2 regions of the Ihubacter massiliensis genome follow, and region 1 is predicted to be linked to the other one. Evidence: riboswitches for the same ligand, from Rfam matches in the RefSeq annotation. Region 1 holds a riboswitch; the other holds the start of a gene.
The links. A riboswitch is a leader RNA that binds a small molecule or an ion and turns the genes downstream of it on or off. The one in region 1 is predicted to bind ZMP and ZTP.

Region 1 (6,943 bases):
AGGATTTTGTTCAGGCTGTAAAGCATAATTTCAAAGGCCATGAGGAAATGAAAGCGTATATTGAAAGCAACGGCCGCTTTTATGGCAACGACGATGACTATGTGGACGATTTTGTAAGGGAAATGACCGATTTTGCTTTTGAAGAAATCACCCAATATCAGTCTTATCGGGGTCCCCACTATATTTCGGGTTTGTATCCGGTAGCTTCCCATGTTCCCCACGGCGAAGTGGTGGCTGCGCTGCCTTACGGCAGGCTGGAAGGAACTCCTCTGGCCGACGGCTGCTCGCCCAAGGGCGGGACAGATGTGAAAGGGCCGACGGCTGTGCTCAAGTCCGTGTCAAAGATCAACCACGATGCCCATGTTGCCGGCACGCTGCTCAATATGCGGCTGGATCCCATGTCCTCCAAGGGTGAGGAAGGAAATGCCAGAATCGTTTCCCTGATCCGCAGCTTTATTGATTTGAATATTTACCATGTCCAATTCAACATCATATCCAGCGATCTGCTGAAAAAAGCGCAGAAAAATCCGGGCAGCTATAAATCGCTGATCGTCAGGGTGGCAGGCTATAGCGCCTTTTTCACCGAGCTGTGCAAGGAGATGCAGGACGACATCATTCAAAGAACCGTGCAGAAGTTTTAGCGGGCGGCAGAGTTGGCAGGCAAAAAAATCCTTGCGCTTTTCCAGCTTTTGTGCTAAAATATTGAAAGTTATTACGGGCGGTCCTCTGGATGCAGAATTGGGCACCACGAACGTCTTGGAGGGAAGGAGGAAATGAGCAATGAATATTATGCAGTCAATTGCACAGGAATACACCAAAAAAGATATCCCTGCGTTTAATGTGGGAGACACTGTAAAAGTGCACATTAAAATTAAAGAAGGATCGAGAGAAAGAATTCAGATTTTTGAAGGTTTTGTCCTGAAAAAGCAGAACGGTGGAATCAGCGAAACATTCACAGTAAGAAGAATCGCTTCCGGCGTCGGCGTGGAAAAGACATTCCCGCTGCACTCACCACTGGTTGAAAAGATCGAAGTTGTGAGAAAAGGTGATGTCAGAAGAGCGAAGCTTCACTATATGCGTGAAAGAACTGGTAAATCTGCCAAGATTAAAGCCAAGGAATACAGTGAAGAACAGCTGGCAGCAGCTGAAGCAAAGGCAGCAGCGAAAGCAGCGGCGGCTGAAGAAGCAGCAGTTGTGGAAGCTCCTGCGGAAGAAGCTCCGGCAGCAGAGGAAAAGACCGAAGAATAAGCTTGACTTAATGAAGGATTGTCGTATATGCGGCGATCCTTTTTTTATGGCAGAAAAGATGGGGCCGGGAGCAAATCAAATCATCGTGATCCGTGCCTGGCAGCCTTCCCAGCGATGATTTTAGGCCTTTTTTTCTGCTAATCCACCTAAAAACAGCAGGAAACTATCGCTTTTTAAGCTTTTTGTCTTTCGTCACGATGAAAAATCATCGTAAAGTTAGGCCAAAACGAGTTCTAGCGATAATTTTGCTTTTCGGCCTTTATGAATCCGGGCCCGAAGGGTCCGCTCCCTGCATTGTAATTCCGCCCAATCCCTGCTATAATAAAGTACACTGAAAAAACGAGAGGAACAACCTATGATGGAACATATAAACTGGTATCCGGGACACATGAAAAAGACCCGGGAGCTGATCCAGGAAAATCTGAAGCTGGTGGATGCGGTGGTGGAAGTGATCGATGCACGCATCCCGGTTTCCAGCAGAAATCCCATTATCGACGAACTGGTGAGAAATAAGAAGCGCATCATCATTCTCAACAAGAGCGATCTGTCGGACAGCGAGGCCAATCAGGAATGGGAGCAATACTTTCGGAAAAGAGGCAGTCAGGTCCTGACGATGAACTGTATGAAGGGCGGTGGGGCGGCACAGCTTTTAAAGCTGCTGTCCCGGCTGCAGGATGAGAAAAACGCCGGCCAGGTCAGGCAGCGGCCGTACCGGCTGATGATCGTGGGCGTGCCCAATGTGGGCAAGTCGTCTCTCATCAATCGTTTGACCGGAAAAAAGAGCGCCCAGACAGGGGACAGGCCGGGGGTGACCAAAGGCAAGCAATGGCTCAACCTTCCGGGCAATATGCAGCTTTTGGATACGCCAGGGATCCTCTGGCCCAAGTTTGAGGATCCGAAAGCAGGCCTTAATCTGGCTTTCTGCGGTTCGATCAAGGACGAAATCCTCGATGTGGCTACCCTGGCCCTGGAGCTGATTGCCGTCCTTCAAAACGGCTATGCGGAACTTCTGGCACAGCGCTACAAGCTGGACGGAGTAGAAGAGACCCCGATTCAGACCATGGAAGCGATAGCGCTCAAACGGGGCTGCATTCTCCCTGGGAAAAAGATCGATTACGAACGAATCGCCAAAGTGGTGCTGGATGAGTTTCGCGCAGGAACGATCGGAAAGATCACATTGGAAAGGGTACCCCATGAATAAGCAGGAAAAAGAGATGCTTTTGGCCCGGCGGCTTGTGGAAATGAAGCAGTTTGACAAGGAGCTATGCGGAAAAGACGTGATGTTTATCGCTGGCGTGGACGAAGTGGGCAGAGGGCCCCTGGCCGGTCCGGTGGTGGCGGCCTGTGTGGTGCTCCCGGAGGATTTTGATGTGCCGGGTATCGACGATTCCAAAAAGTTGACGGAAAAAAAGCGGGAAGCCTTGTATCCTCTGATTAAAGAAAAAGCTCTGGCCTATGGAATCGGTATGGCGGATCATATGCGGATCGATGAGATCAATATTCTTGAGGCCACAAAGGAAGCGATGATTCAGGCGGTGGAGGAGGCCTCCCGTATGCTGAAAGAGAGGGCGGGGGCCGGGATTGAGCATATCCTTTTTGATGCCATGATCATCAAGTCCATTCCAATTCCCCAAACCTCCGTCATAAAAGGAGACAGTAAGAGCTTGTCCATTGCAGCGGCCTCGGTTTTGGCCAAGGTCACTCGGGACCGGATGATGGTGGAAATGGCGCAGCGTTACCCGGGATACAGTTTTGAAAAAAATAAAGGTTACGGAACAAAAGCCCATTATGAAGGCTTGCGGCAGCAAGGCCCGTGCCCGATCCACAGGCGGACGTTTTTAAAAAACTTCTTAAAATAAAGCTTGATTCTCCATAAGGGAGATGCTATTATTTATTTGTTATACGACTGACGGAACAAGTGGAATGGACCACGTGGAGTATAATGTATATGATGAGCCGACCGTCTGGGCATTTGTCCGGATTGCCAGGCTCTTTTTGCGTATATGGAGAGCTTCTGTGCCATTGAAAAAGGCAAGAGAATCGGCCCCAGTTATAACTGTTTGTAAACGTTGATTGAAAAGGAGAAATGAAATGGAAATCAAAAGTGATATTCAGATCGCTCAGGAAACAGAGATGAAAAACATCAAAGAGATTGCAGATGCTGCCGGTCTTGACCAGAAGTACATTGAGCTGTATGGAAACTATAAAGCCAAGGTAGACTATAATTTGCTGGAGGAAAAAAAGGATGGCCCAGACGGCAAGGTGATCTTGGTGACCGCCATTTCTCCCACACCGGCCGGCGAAGGTAAGACGACGACAACCGTCGGCCTTGCCGATGCGCTGAAGAAGATTGACAAGAAGGTGTTGGTGGCGCTGAGAGAGCCGTCTCTGGGCCCGGTATTCGGCGTAAAAGGCGGAGCTGCGGGCGGCGGATACGCGCAAGTGGTTCCCATGGAGGACATCAATCTCCATTTTACCGGAGATATGCACGCCATCGGCGCTGCAAATAACCTTTTGGCCGCAATGCTGGACAACCATATTCAGCAGGGAAATTCGCTGGGAATTGACCCAAGGAAGATCACCTGGAAACGGTGCGTGGACATGAACGACCGTCAGCTGCGTTTTGTGGTGGACGGCTTGGGCGGAAAAGCCAACGGAACGCCACGGGAGGACGGCTTCGACATCACCGTTGCCAGCGAAATCATGGCTATTCTCTGCCTTTCCAGCGATATTGAAGACTTGAAGAACCGAGTGGCCAACATTATTGTCGGCTATACATATGACGACCAGCCGGTAACAGCCGGACAGTTGAAGGCCCAGGGAGCATTGGCAGCTCTTTTAAAGGATGCCCTCAAGCCCAATCTGGTACAGACTTTGGAGCATACTCCGGCCTTTATCCACGGCGGTCCTTTTGCCAATATCGCCCACGGCTGCAACTCGATCATGGCTACCCGCATGGCGATGAAGATGGCGGACTACGTGGTAACGGAAGCCGGATTCGGGGCTGATCTGGGCGCGGAAAAGTTCCTGGATATTAAATGCCGCATGGCGGGCATTAAACCATCGGCAGTTGTGGTAGTAGCTACGGTACGGGCATTAAAACATCACGGCGGCGTAGCCAAGGGCGATCTGGGACAGGAAAATCTGGACGCCTTGGAAAAAGGCCTGCCCAATCTTCTCCAGCATGTGGAAAACATCACCCAGGTCTACGGACTTCCGGCTGTTGTGGCGATCAACCGATTCCCGACGGACACTGAAGCTGAATTAAAGCTGGTGGAAGCCAAATGCAAAGAGCTGGGCGTTCATGTAGCTCTCAGCGAAGTGTGGGGAAAAGGCGGCGAAGGCGGTATTGCTCTGGCAAAAGAGGTAGTGCGTCTCTGCGATGAACCGAACACGTTCAGCCAATCCTATCAGCTTGACCTGTCCATTGAAGAAAAGATTCGTGCCATCGCCACTAAGATTTATCGGGCCGATGACATCAATATTCTTCCGGCTGCCAGAAAACAGATGGACCAGCTGGAGAAGCTGGGCTTTGGAAACCTGCCCATCTGCGTTGCCAAAACTCAGTACAGTTTTTCTGATGATCCCGCCTTGCTGGGAGCACCAAGAGGCTTTACACTGACCGTGCGCAATTTGAAAGTATCTGCGGGAGCAGGATTTATTGTGGCGCTGACCGGGGATATTATGACAATGCCGGGGCTGCCCAAAGTTCCTGCTGCGGAGAAGATCGATGTGGATAAGAGCGGAAAGATCACCGGTTTGTTCTAAGACGTTTTTTGGAAGACCCCAGGGCGGGAGCATATTGCTTCAGCCCTGGGGTCTTGTTATATAGCGGGTGGGAATGACCAATTTCCAGGCAGCTCCGGAAAAACTTTTGTGAAAATCCGCACATTTTTCGTAAAGTTGTGGGTTTGAGGGGCTTCGTCCTGAGAAAAAGAAGGACTGACTCCCAAACGTTTGATTTAAGGAGGCTCAATCGTTGAAAGAAGCGTAAGTTTTTCGTGATTTTAAAAATCTTTTCCTCAAGAGCCTTATCTGGCAAGCCGCCGCTTGGAAAAGAGCATCATCCCTTCCAAAGCCACAGCCCGGCCGCTGCTGGCAGCAAAAAAGACACCCGGCCTCTTTGAGGCGAGTGTCTTTTTAAATGGTCAGTCTGCGATCAGGGAAGATGCATATCCGTAAATGCACCTGCGAAACTATTCCACCGGTGCAAAAGCATTTTTGTAGGTATCGAAGTCTGCTGTACAAAGGTGGCTTGCTTTAACAGCCTCATCCCCGCTGTTCAGCTCCTTCAGCACAATATTTGCCATTTCTTTTACCATATAATCCTTATTGCTGTCCTCAGTATCTAATGAAGTCTTGACAAATGTATATTCAAAAGCCGGCGCCTGGTATTTCTTCTGGTCCGCTTCCTTGCAAGGCACCAGGAACACCGTCTTTCTGGCATCGCATTTTACTGTTTTCTTACCTTTAATTTGCTTGTCGTACTGTTCCTTTGTCATTGTGACAGTCATAGCGCCGCTGGAATCACCGGTATTGGCCGCATCGATCAGTACCACCTGATAGTTGCCTTCCGTTTCCTTTGTTTCCGTAATACGCATGTCGCCGCTTTCCGTCTCCGCCATTACCACGTAAGAAACATCTTCAATCTCGTAGCGGCCGTTTTCATCGGCGCTGACGTTTGCGGCTGCTTTTTCCGAATCAGCCCCGCTGCTTGCGCCACCCTTACCTGAGCAGGCCGTAATGCCAAGGACCAGGCAAAGCGCTGTCATAACGCAAACTATTTTTTTCATTTAACAACCTTCTTTCCTGTTATTGATACACACATCTCCCCTGAGCGAAAGCCTGTCCCTAAATCTGGTATCAGGCCCTCTGAATCCCATTGTAACATAGTTTGTCCAGTAAAAGAATACCAATACCCATATCTAAAATTTAATTAGTAAAGCTGTAATTAATAGAAATTATGAATTAGACGCTTACCAAAACGCTCTATTATAATAACAGGAAGAAAATGGAGAGGAGGCTTACGATTGGACTACATAGGAATCGATATCGGATCCACGGCCACAAAAGTCGTGGTCAGAGGCGACCACAACGGCCATTTTGCCATGCCTTCCGGGTGGAACAGCAAGGAGACCTCCCAGGCGGTAAAAAACAGATTAACAGAAGCAGGCGTTGATCTTGCAGAAAAATGCGCTGTCGCCGCTACTGGCTACGGGCGGATTTCCGTCGATTTTTCAGACTATCGGATCACCGAGATCACCTGTCATGGCCGGGGCGGATTTGAGCTGACGGGAGAGGACTGCACCATCATCGATGTGGGCGGACAGGATACCAAGATTATACAGATCGAAAACGGGCAGGTTTGCGATTTTTTGATGAATGATAAATGCTCCGCCGGTACAGGAAAGTTTCTGGAAATCATGGCAAACCGCATGGGCGTGACCATCGATGAGCTCTTTGCTTTGGCTAAAGAGGGGAAGCCGCTGGCCATCAGCTCTTTGTGCACGGTTTTCGCTGAGTCGGAGATCGTCAGCTATATGGGAGAAGGACACCCGAAAGAAAATATCGCCGCCGGGATCGTCGATTCGGTAGCGGAAAAAGTAGCGCAGCTCTACGGAAGGCGGCCTGCAAAAAAAGGAATTTACCTCACCGGCGGGCTGAGCCACTGCCGCCAATTTGCAGATAGAATCGA
Region 2 (6,943 bases), 1.5 Mb from region 1:
ACATTCACGTTGAGATGATGAGCTCCCTGGCAGAAGTAACCGTCCAGCAGCGACACTAAATTGTATTCCTGCTGTGGCGCATCCTTGCCCAGTGCTTCCGGGACAATGGAGAAGGTATTGGAAACGCCGTCCTGGCATACGGTGCGATATGGAATCTTTGCAACGGTATTGAGCGAAGCCACTGCACCGTTCACATCTCTTCCGTGCATCGGGTTTGCTCCCGGCGCCAGCGGTTCTCCATATTTTCTGCCGTCCGGTGTGTTCCCGGTCTTTTTCCCATACATGACATTGGAAGTGATGGTCAATGCTGACAGCGTATGTCTGGCATCTCTGTACATCGGATGCTTTTTCAGCTCTGCGGAAAAATGCTTAACAATTTCAATGGCAATATCGTCGACTGCATCGTCGTCATTTCCGTATTTGGGGAAATCCCCTTCTACTTCAAAATCAACGGCAACGCCCTGTTCATTGCGAACCGGGCGGACTTTTGCAAATTTAATCGCAGAAAGCGAATCCGCTGCACAGGAAAGTCCTGCGATGCCGAAAGCCGTCAGCCTTTCAACGTGGGTATCATGCAGGGCCATCTGGCTTGCTTCATAGGCGTATTTATCATGCATATAATGGATCACATTCATAGTATCCACATAGAGCTCGGCAACATAAGCAAGTACTTTCTTATAGCTGAGCATAACTTCGTTGAAATCCAAAACATCGTCGTATTCAAGAGGCTTGATTTTGGGGATGACCAGATCGCCCGTCAGCTCGTCCACGCCGCCGTTGATGGCATAGAGCAGGGATTTGATCACATTGGCCCGGGCGCCGAAAAACTGCATCTGCTTGCCCACGCTCATGGCGGAAACGCAGCAGGAAATGGCATAATCGTCGCCGTAAACAGGGCGCATCACGTCATCGTTTTCATACTGGATGGAATCGGTCTCAATACTCATCTTGGTACAGTAGCGCTTGAAATTTTCCGGAAGATTCTGGCTCCAGAGCACGGTCAGATTGGGCTCCGGCGCTGTACCGAGGTTTTTCAGGGTATGGAGATAACGGAAGGAGTTTTTCGTAACCAGCGTTGTTCCCTTTACGCTCATACCTCCGATGGCTTCCGTTACCCAGGTAGGATCGCCTCCAAAGAGTTCGTTGTATTCGGGGGTTCTCAGATGGCGCACCAAGCGCAGCTTAATGACAAACTGATCGATCAATTCCTGGGCTTCTTTTTCCGTCAGCGTCCCCCGCTCCAGATCGCGCTGGATATAGATATCCAGGAAGGTGGACGTTCTTCCCAAAGAAGTGGCCGCTCCGTTGTTCTCCTTAACACCGGCCAGGTATCCCAGGTACACAAACTGTACGGCCTCACGAGCGTCGGCCGCAGGCTGGCTCAGGTCGATTCCATACTTTGCAGCCATGGCCTTAACTTCTTTCAGTGCGCGCACCTGCTCGCGGAGCTCTTCCCGGATACGGATCAGCTCATCGGTCATCGGACCGTCGGCCATCTCAATATCCTGCTGTTTCTGCTCGATCAGATAATCGATGCCGTAGAGCGCAATTCTCCTGTAATCGCCGATGATCCGGCCTCTTCCATAGGCATCGGGAAGGCCGGTCAAAAGGCCGTTATGTCTTGCAACCTTGGTTCGATTGGGATAAGCATCGAACACACCTTCATTGTGGGTTTTACGGAATTCATGAAAACGCCGTTTGATTTCCGGATTCATTTCATATCCGTACTGCTCCAGGGCGGATTCAGCCATACGGATACCGCCGTAGAGGTTGATCATGCGTTTGAGAGGAGCATCTGTCTGAAGTCCTACGATCACTTCGTTTTCCTGATCAATGTATCCCGGCTTAAAGTTATCGATACCGGAAACTACGTCAGTTTCTACATCATAAATACCATGTTCGATCTCTTCCAGCAACAGCTCTTTGCATCTGTTCCAGACTTTTTCCGTTCGTGCGGTGGGTCCTTCCAAAAAAGAGTCGTCGCCGCTGTAGGGCGTTACGTTTTTTTGAATAAAATTCCTTACATCGATCACGTGTCTCCAGTTTCCGCTATTAAATCCTTCCCATTCTTTGCGCATGTTATCTTTCCCTCCATATAATCGATCAAAATAGAAAAAGCCGCACCATCCGGGCTTTTTCTTAGCCCAGACGGTCGGCTTTAGTTCACGATCATACTCCATGTGGTTTTTTCCACTTCCGTCAGTCATATGACTTTTTGAATATACTATATCTTGGGGGTTATTGTCAAGAAATTTTATGTGAATATTGTTCAAAATTTCCTACGGCTGCGGCTGCTCAAAGTTTTCTGAGCCAAGCAAACGCTTCATCTTCGGCCATTGGTTTGGCAAACAGGAATCCTTGGATCAAATCAATTCCGCATTGGCTGACAAAGCGTTCTTGTTCCTCTGTCTCTACGCCTTCCGCTAATACCTGCATCCCCATTTCGTGGAAAATTCTTGTAATACTTCTGACCATCATCGCGGACTTTTTACTATTCATGGCAGCCCAAATCAGGCTTTTATCCAATTTTACCGTATCCAGAGGCATGGTCATAACAGATACAATATTGGAATAGCCTGTCCCGAAATCATCCAGCTCCATGCGTACACCTTTTTTCTGCATACGCTCTGCGAACTCACTGACGCATTTAGTGTTTTCCAGCAAAATGCTTTCGGTTATCTCTATTTTGATCTTGTTAAAAGGAGTACCGCTGCTGGTTATAATTCCCTCCACCCGGTCCGCCAAATCTATCTGTGAGAACATATGCCCGGAAAAATTCACATGGACCCCTTCAAAATTAGGGTTTACTTCTGATATTCGATTGATGAACCGGCATGTCTTTTGTAAAACCTGATAGGTGATATCGACAATGATCCCCGTATCCTCTGCAATGGGAATAAATTCGTTGGGATACAAAGGACCAAGAGGCGAATTGGGAATTCGCAAGAGGGATTCGGCAACCACATATTGTCCGGTATGATTCGATATGATCGGCTGATAAAAAACAGAAAAGGTGTTTGCTTCCAGGTTTTTCTCTAAAATAGTGATAATCTGTGATCGCCTGCGCACTGCTTTCAGCATCTCCTGACCGCAGTAATACGCGCCTGCCCGCTTGCTGTCTTTTGCCTTGGCTACTGCATATTCAATGCCATTGATTAAATCTTCGACAACCTTTGCGCTTTGAGGATAGCGTACGATACCGATGGCTGCCGGAATGACACAGCTGTTTTCGTCTACTGACCAGGGTTCCTGCATACGGGCGGTCAGGCTCTCTACAATCTTTTTTATGTCTTGATCGCTTGTCCCTTGACAGAGCAGAGCAAATTCATCTCCTCCGTAACGATATAAACAATGCGGTTGCGCTCTTTTAATTAAAAAGTTTCCAATTTCACGTAGAAATCGATCCCCTGTATGCTGGCCGTATGTATCGTTGACGCGGCGAAAGTCCCTCAGCGAGAGTACAATGAGGGTAAAATTTCGCGATTTTCTCGTCTGCAATTCCAGCATTTTGAGGAATTCCTGCCTGTTGGGCAATCCGGTTAAATAATCGGTGGAATTCTGTTTGTTCTGCAAATACAAATAGATGATCAGCAGCGCGCAGGTGGCGGCGGATCCGGACAAAATGACGGTGGGATAAAGCTGCTGAACAATGATGACCAGCACTGCGATAATGGGAAAGGTGGCCAGAATTTTTCTAATAATGGGGTCCACCTGTTTTCTTCTGACAAAAGCGACGGTGATCGCTGCCAGGCAGTAAATGTAGAAGATCAGGTAAGTGGTTATGATCAGGGGTCCCTGGAAATATGCGCCGGATGCGTCGATGTGAAACAGCTCTTTGCAGAAGGGGTTGATCAACACCAGCACCAAGTAGAAAATTCCTGGAATAGATGTCCATTTCATGATTTTAAGGGCGTTTCCCTGGCCTTCGAAGACTGTTGCGATGGTATAGAAAAAGTAAGCCATTCCCATCAGAGGAGTGGCGATGAAATAGATGGTCGTCACAAGCCAGGTCAAAAGATTGATGGAGTGCTCCGGGTATGAAAGCATTGCGGTCGATAAAATGTTAAAGCCGATCGCGCAAAAAGTCGCTGCGAAACAAAAGTAGAACAAGCGGTTTTTCAGCGATGGGACCAAGCTGCTTTTTCGGGAATAGAACCAAATGATAAGCAAGTATACGAGTGAAATACATTCTGCTGCAATATTCCAATGCATTGGGCACCTCTTTTACCTCTTTTGATATGGATTTACGGAGCAACTGCACCAACAAAAAAACTTCTAGAATCATGATTCTTCTCTAGAAGTTTACCATACTAGGCCTTTATTTTCAATCTTTTATAAGTTTCGGGCAGCCCGTAAGCCGGGTTCTGTATTTGGCAATCATCTATCTCGACGTACTGTCACCAGCACGCTCCAGCGACCTACCTCTCGGGCGGCGACGGGCAGCCGCCTTCTTTGCCCTATTTGGTCTTGCTCCGGATGGGGTTTACACGGGAAATATGTTACCATACCTCCCGGTGAGCTCTTACCTCACCATTTCAACCTTACCACGGCATTACCCGTTTCGGCGGTGTGTTTCTGTTGCACTTTCCCTATAGTTACCTACGCCAGACGTTATCTGGCATCCTCGCCCTATGGAGCCCGGACTTTCCTCATACACCCAGGTGGTGCACGCAACTGCCTGGACTACCCAAAACTTTGTTTATTATATCATTTTCAAGGAGCTTATGTCTACCAGATTTTCATTTTACAGCATCTCAAAGGGATCGATATCCACATCGGATGCCAGGACCTGTATCTGCCCGCCGGTCTTTTCGATTAATTTATCCGCAAAATTACCGGCAAAGGATTTTTCCGTTCCATAATGGCCGGCATCGATCACTGCCAGGCCAAGGGCTTTCGCCTTCTGGGCATCGTGGTATTTCAAATCGCCTGTGACAAAAAGCTGACATCCATTGGCCGCGGCCAGCTCCATCAAATCCGCACCGGCTCCGGTACAGATGCCCACTGTTTTAATTACCGAATCCGGTTTGCCCACTGCACGGAATTGCTCCGGATCCATCTCCAGCTTAACAGATAAAAGATCCAGCGCCTCAACCAGCGTCATTTCCTGTTCCAGCTGCCCCACCCGGCCGATCATATCCAAATCAGCTCCGCTGCTGAACCCGCTGGTATCTTTCAGGCCGATCAGCTCCGCCAGAAAATCATTGTTTCCTCCATCCAGCTTATCAAAAGGTGTATGGCAGGAGTAGACGGAAACCCCCATATTCAGCAGCCGGACAATATAAGCGCCTACCATATCCCGATAGTCGATGGATTTCAGGCTGCCAAAGATCAAAGGATGGTGGGTGACGATTAAATCCACGCCTTCTTCATCCGCTTCCTCGATCACCGCATCCGTGATCTCCAATGTGGTCAATACACTGTGAATTTCCACAGGACCGGCAGCAAGCTGAATGCCGCTGTTATCCCAGCTTTCCTGAGTATCGGGCGATGCGATTTCTTCAATTTTTGCAACCACGTCTTCCAATTTCATTGCCATCTAAACACCTCCTAAAAGGGATTCTAAATACAAAATCCTGTTTTCTGTAAACAACACCTTCTCTTCGTCAATCGATATGCTTTTCTTCAGGCCTTTTAAAATATTCCGTTCAATGGACCGCTTGTTTTTAATGAAAGCCTCAGCCAGCTCTCCTGCAGAACTGATCCAAGGGGGAACCTCGTATTCTATAGCCTCGGGACCGCAGCCTTCCATTGCCCGGGAAATGGGGGAATGATTTCCCAAACTGCCCGCTTCCGGAACTGCGGTGATGATTTCACATATATATTTTCCTTCCCGAACCAGGTTTTCCCGAATGATAAAAAAACCGTTGTTCACCAGCCACCATCGCAGCCTGCCCTGTCCGCTGCGCGGCTGAAAAACAAGTTTACCAAAGCTTTTGGACTTGTCCAGATCCTTGGACAAGATTTCAGTCATCAGAATTCCGCCCATACCAGCCAGGACCACCGCATCCACCTCGCCTTTTTCCAGAACCTGAATACCGTCTCCCAGACGCAGGTCGAAAGTCATGTCCGGGTAAAGAGCTGCGGCATTGCATCTGGCCTTGTCCAGCGATCCTGCGCTCACGTCCGCCATAATCACGTTGGGGCTGATCCCGTTTTCCCATAAATAAATCGGCAAAAAACCATGGTCGGTACCAATATCGGCCATGGTTTCGTTTTTCTCAATTTGGTCTGCAAGGATTTGCAGTCTATCTGTCAGTCTGATCATATTTATTCCAGATAATCCTTTAACTTTTTACTCCTGCTTGGATGACGCAGCTTGCGCAGCGCCTTTGCTTCAATCTGCCTGATTCGTTCCCTGGTAACATCGAACCGCTTGCCGACCTCTTCCAACGTGCGCGCACGACCGTCTTCCAGACCGAAACGAAGCTTGAGCACCTTCTGCTCCCGTTCGGTCAACGTATCCAATACTTCCACCAGCTGTTCCTTCAGCATGGAAAAGGCTGCGGCTTCGGCCGGAGCGGGCACGTCCTCATCGGGGATAAAATCACCTAAATGGCTGTCCTCTTCCTCGCCGATCGGCGTTTCCAGAGAAACCGGTTCCTGTGCGATTTTGAGGATTTCCCGAACCTTTTCTTCTGAAATACCCATTTCTTCAGCGATTTCCTCAGGTGTCGCCTCTCTGCCCTTTTCCTGGATCAGTTGGCGTGAAACGCGGATCAGTTTATTGATCGTCTCAACCATATGCACTGGTATACGGATCGTCCTCGCCTGATCCGCAATTGATCTGGTGATTGCCTGCCGTATCCACCAAGTAGCATAGGTACTGAATTTGTAGCCTTTTTTCCAGTCAAATTTATCCACGGCTTTAATAAGTCCAAGGTTTCCTTCCTGAATCAAATCCAGAAACAGCATACCTCGTCCTACATATTTTTTCGCAATG

Region 2: it holds a riboswitch for ZMP and ZTP, as region 1 does, so the genes downstream of both, pflB (formate C-acetyltransferase) here and NIA71_RS10240 (formate--tetrahydrofolate ligase) in region 1, are expected to answer to the same signal.

Annotation. Positions count from the first base shown of each region.
Region 1 covers NZ_JAMXVH010000001.1:2,203,186-2,210,128, reverse strand. Annotated here, with positions in the region: gene NIA71_RS10260 (glycyl radical protein) at 1-641, shown strand, start outside; partial or broken gene rplS (50S ribosomal protein L19) at 781-1,110, shown strand; gene ylqF (ribosome biogenesis GTPase YlqF) at 1,604-2,449, shown strand; gene NIA71_RS10245 (ribonuclease HII) at 2,442-3,107, shown strand; ZMP/ZTP riboswitch at 3,141-3,225, shown strand; gene NIA71_RS10240 (formate--tetrahydrofolate ligase) at 3,340-5,016, shown strand; gene NIA71_RS10235 (hypothetical protein) at 5,445-6,041, opposite strand; gene NIA71_RS10230 (acyl-CoA dehydratase activase) at 6,279-6,943, shown strand, end outside.
Region 2 covers NZ_JAMXVH010000001.1:670,175-677,117, reverse strand. Annotated here, with positions in the region: gene pflB (formate C-acetyltransferase) at 1-2,078, opposite strand, end outside; ZMP/ZTP riboswitch at 2,136-2,217, opposite strand; gene NIA71_RS03025 (GGDEF and EAL domain-containing protein) at 2,296-4,212, opposite strand; RNA gene rnpB (RNase P RNA component class A) at 4,339-4,690, opposite strand; gene NIA71_RS03015 (Nif3-like dinuclear metal center hexameric protein) at 4,745-5,539, opposite strand; gene NIA71_RS03010 (tRNA (adenine(22)-N(1))-methyltransferase) at 5,540-6,268, opposite strand; gene rpoD (RNA polymerase sigma factor RpoD) at 6,271-6,943, opposite strand, start outside.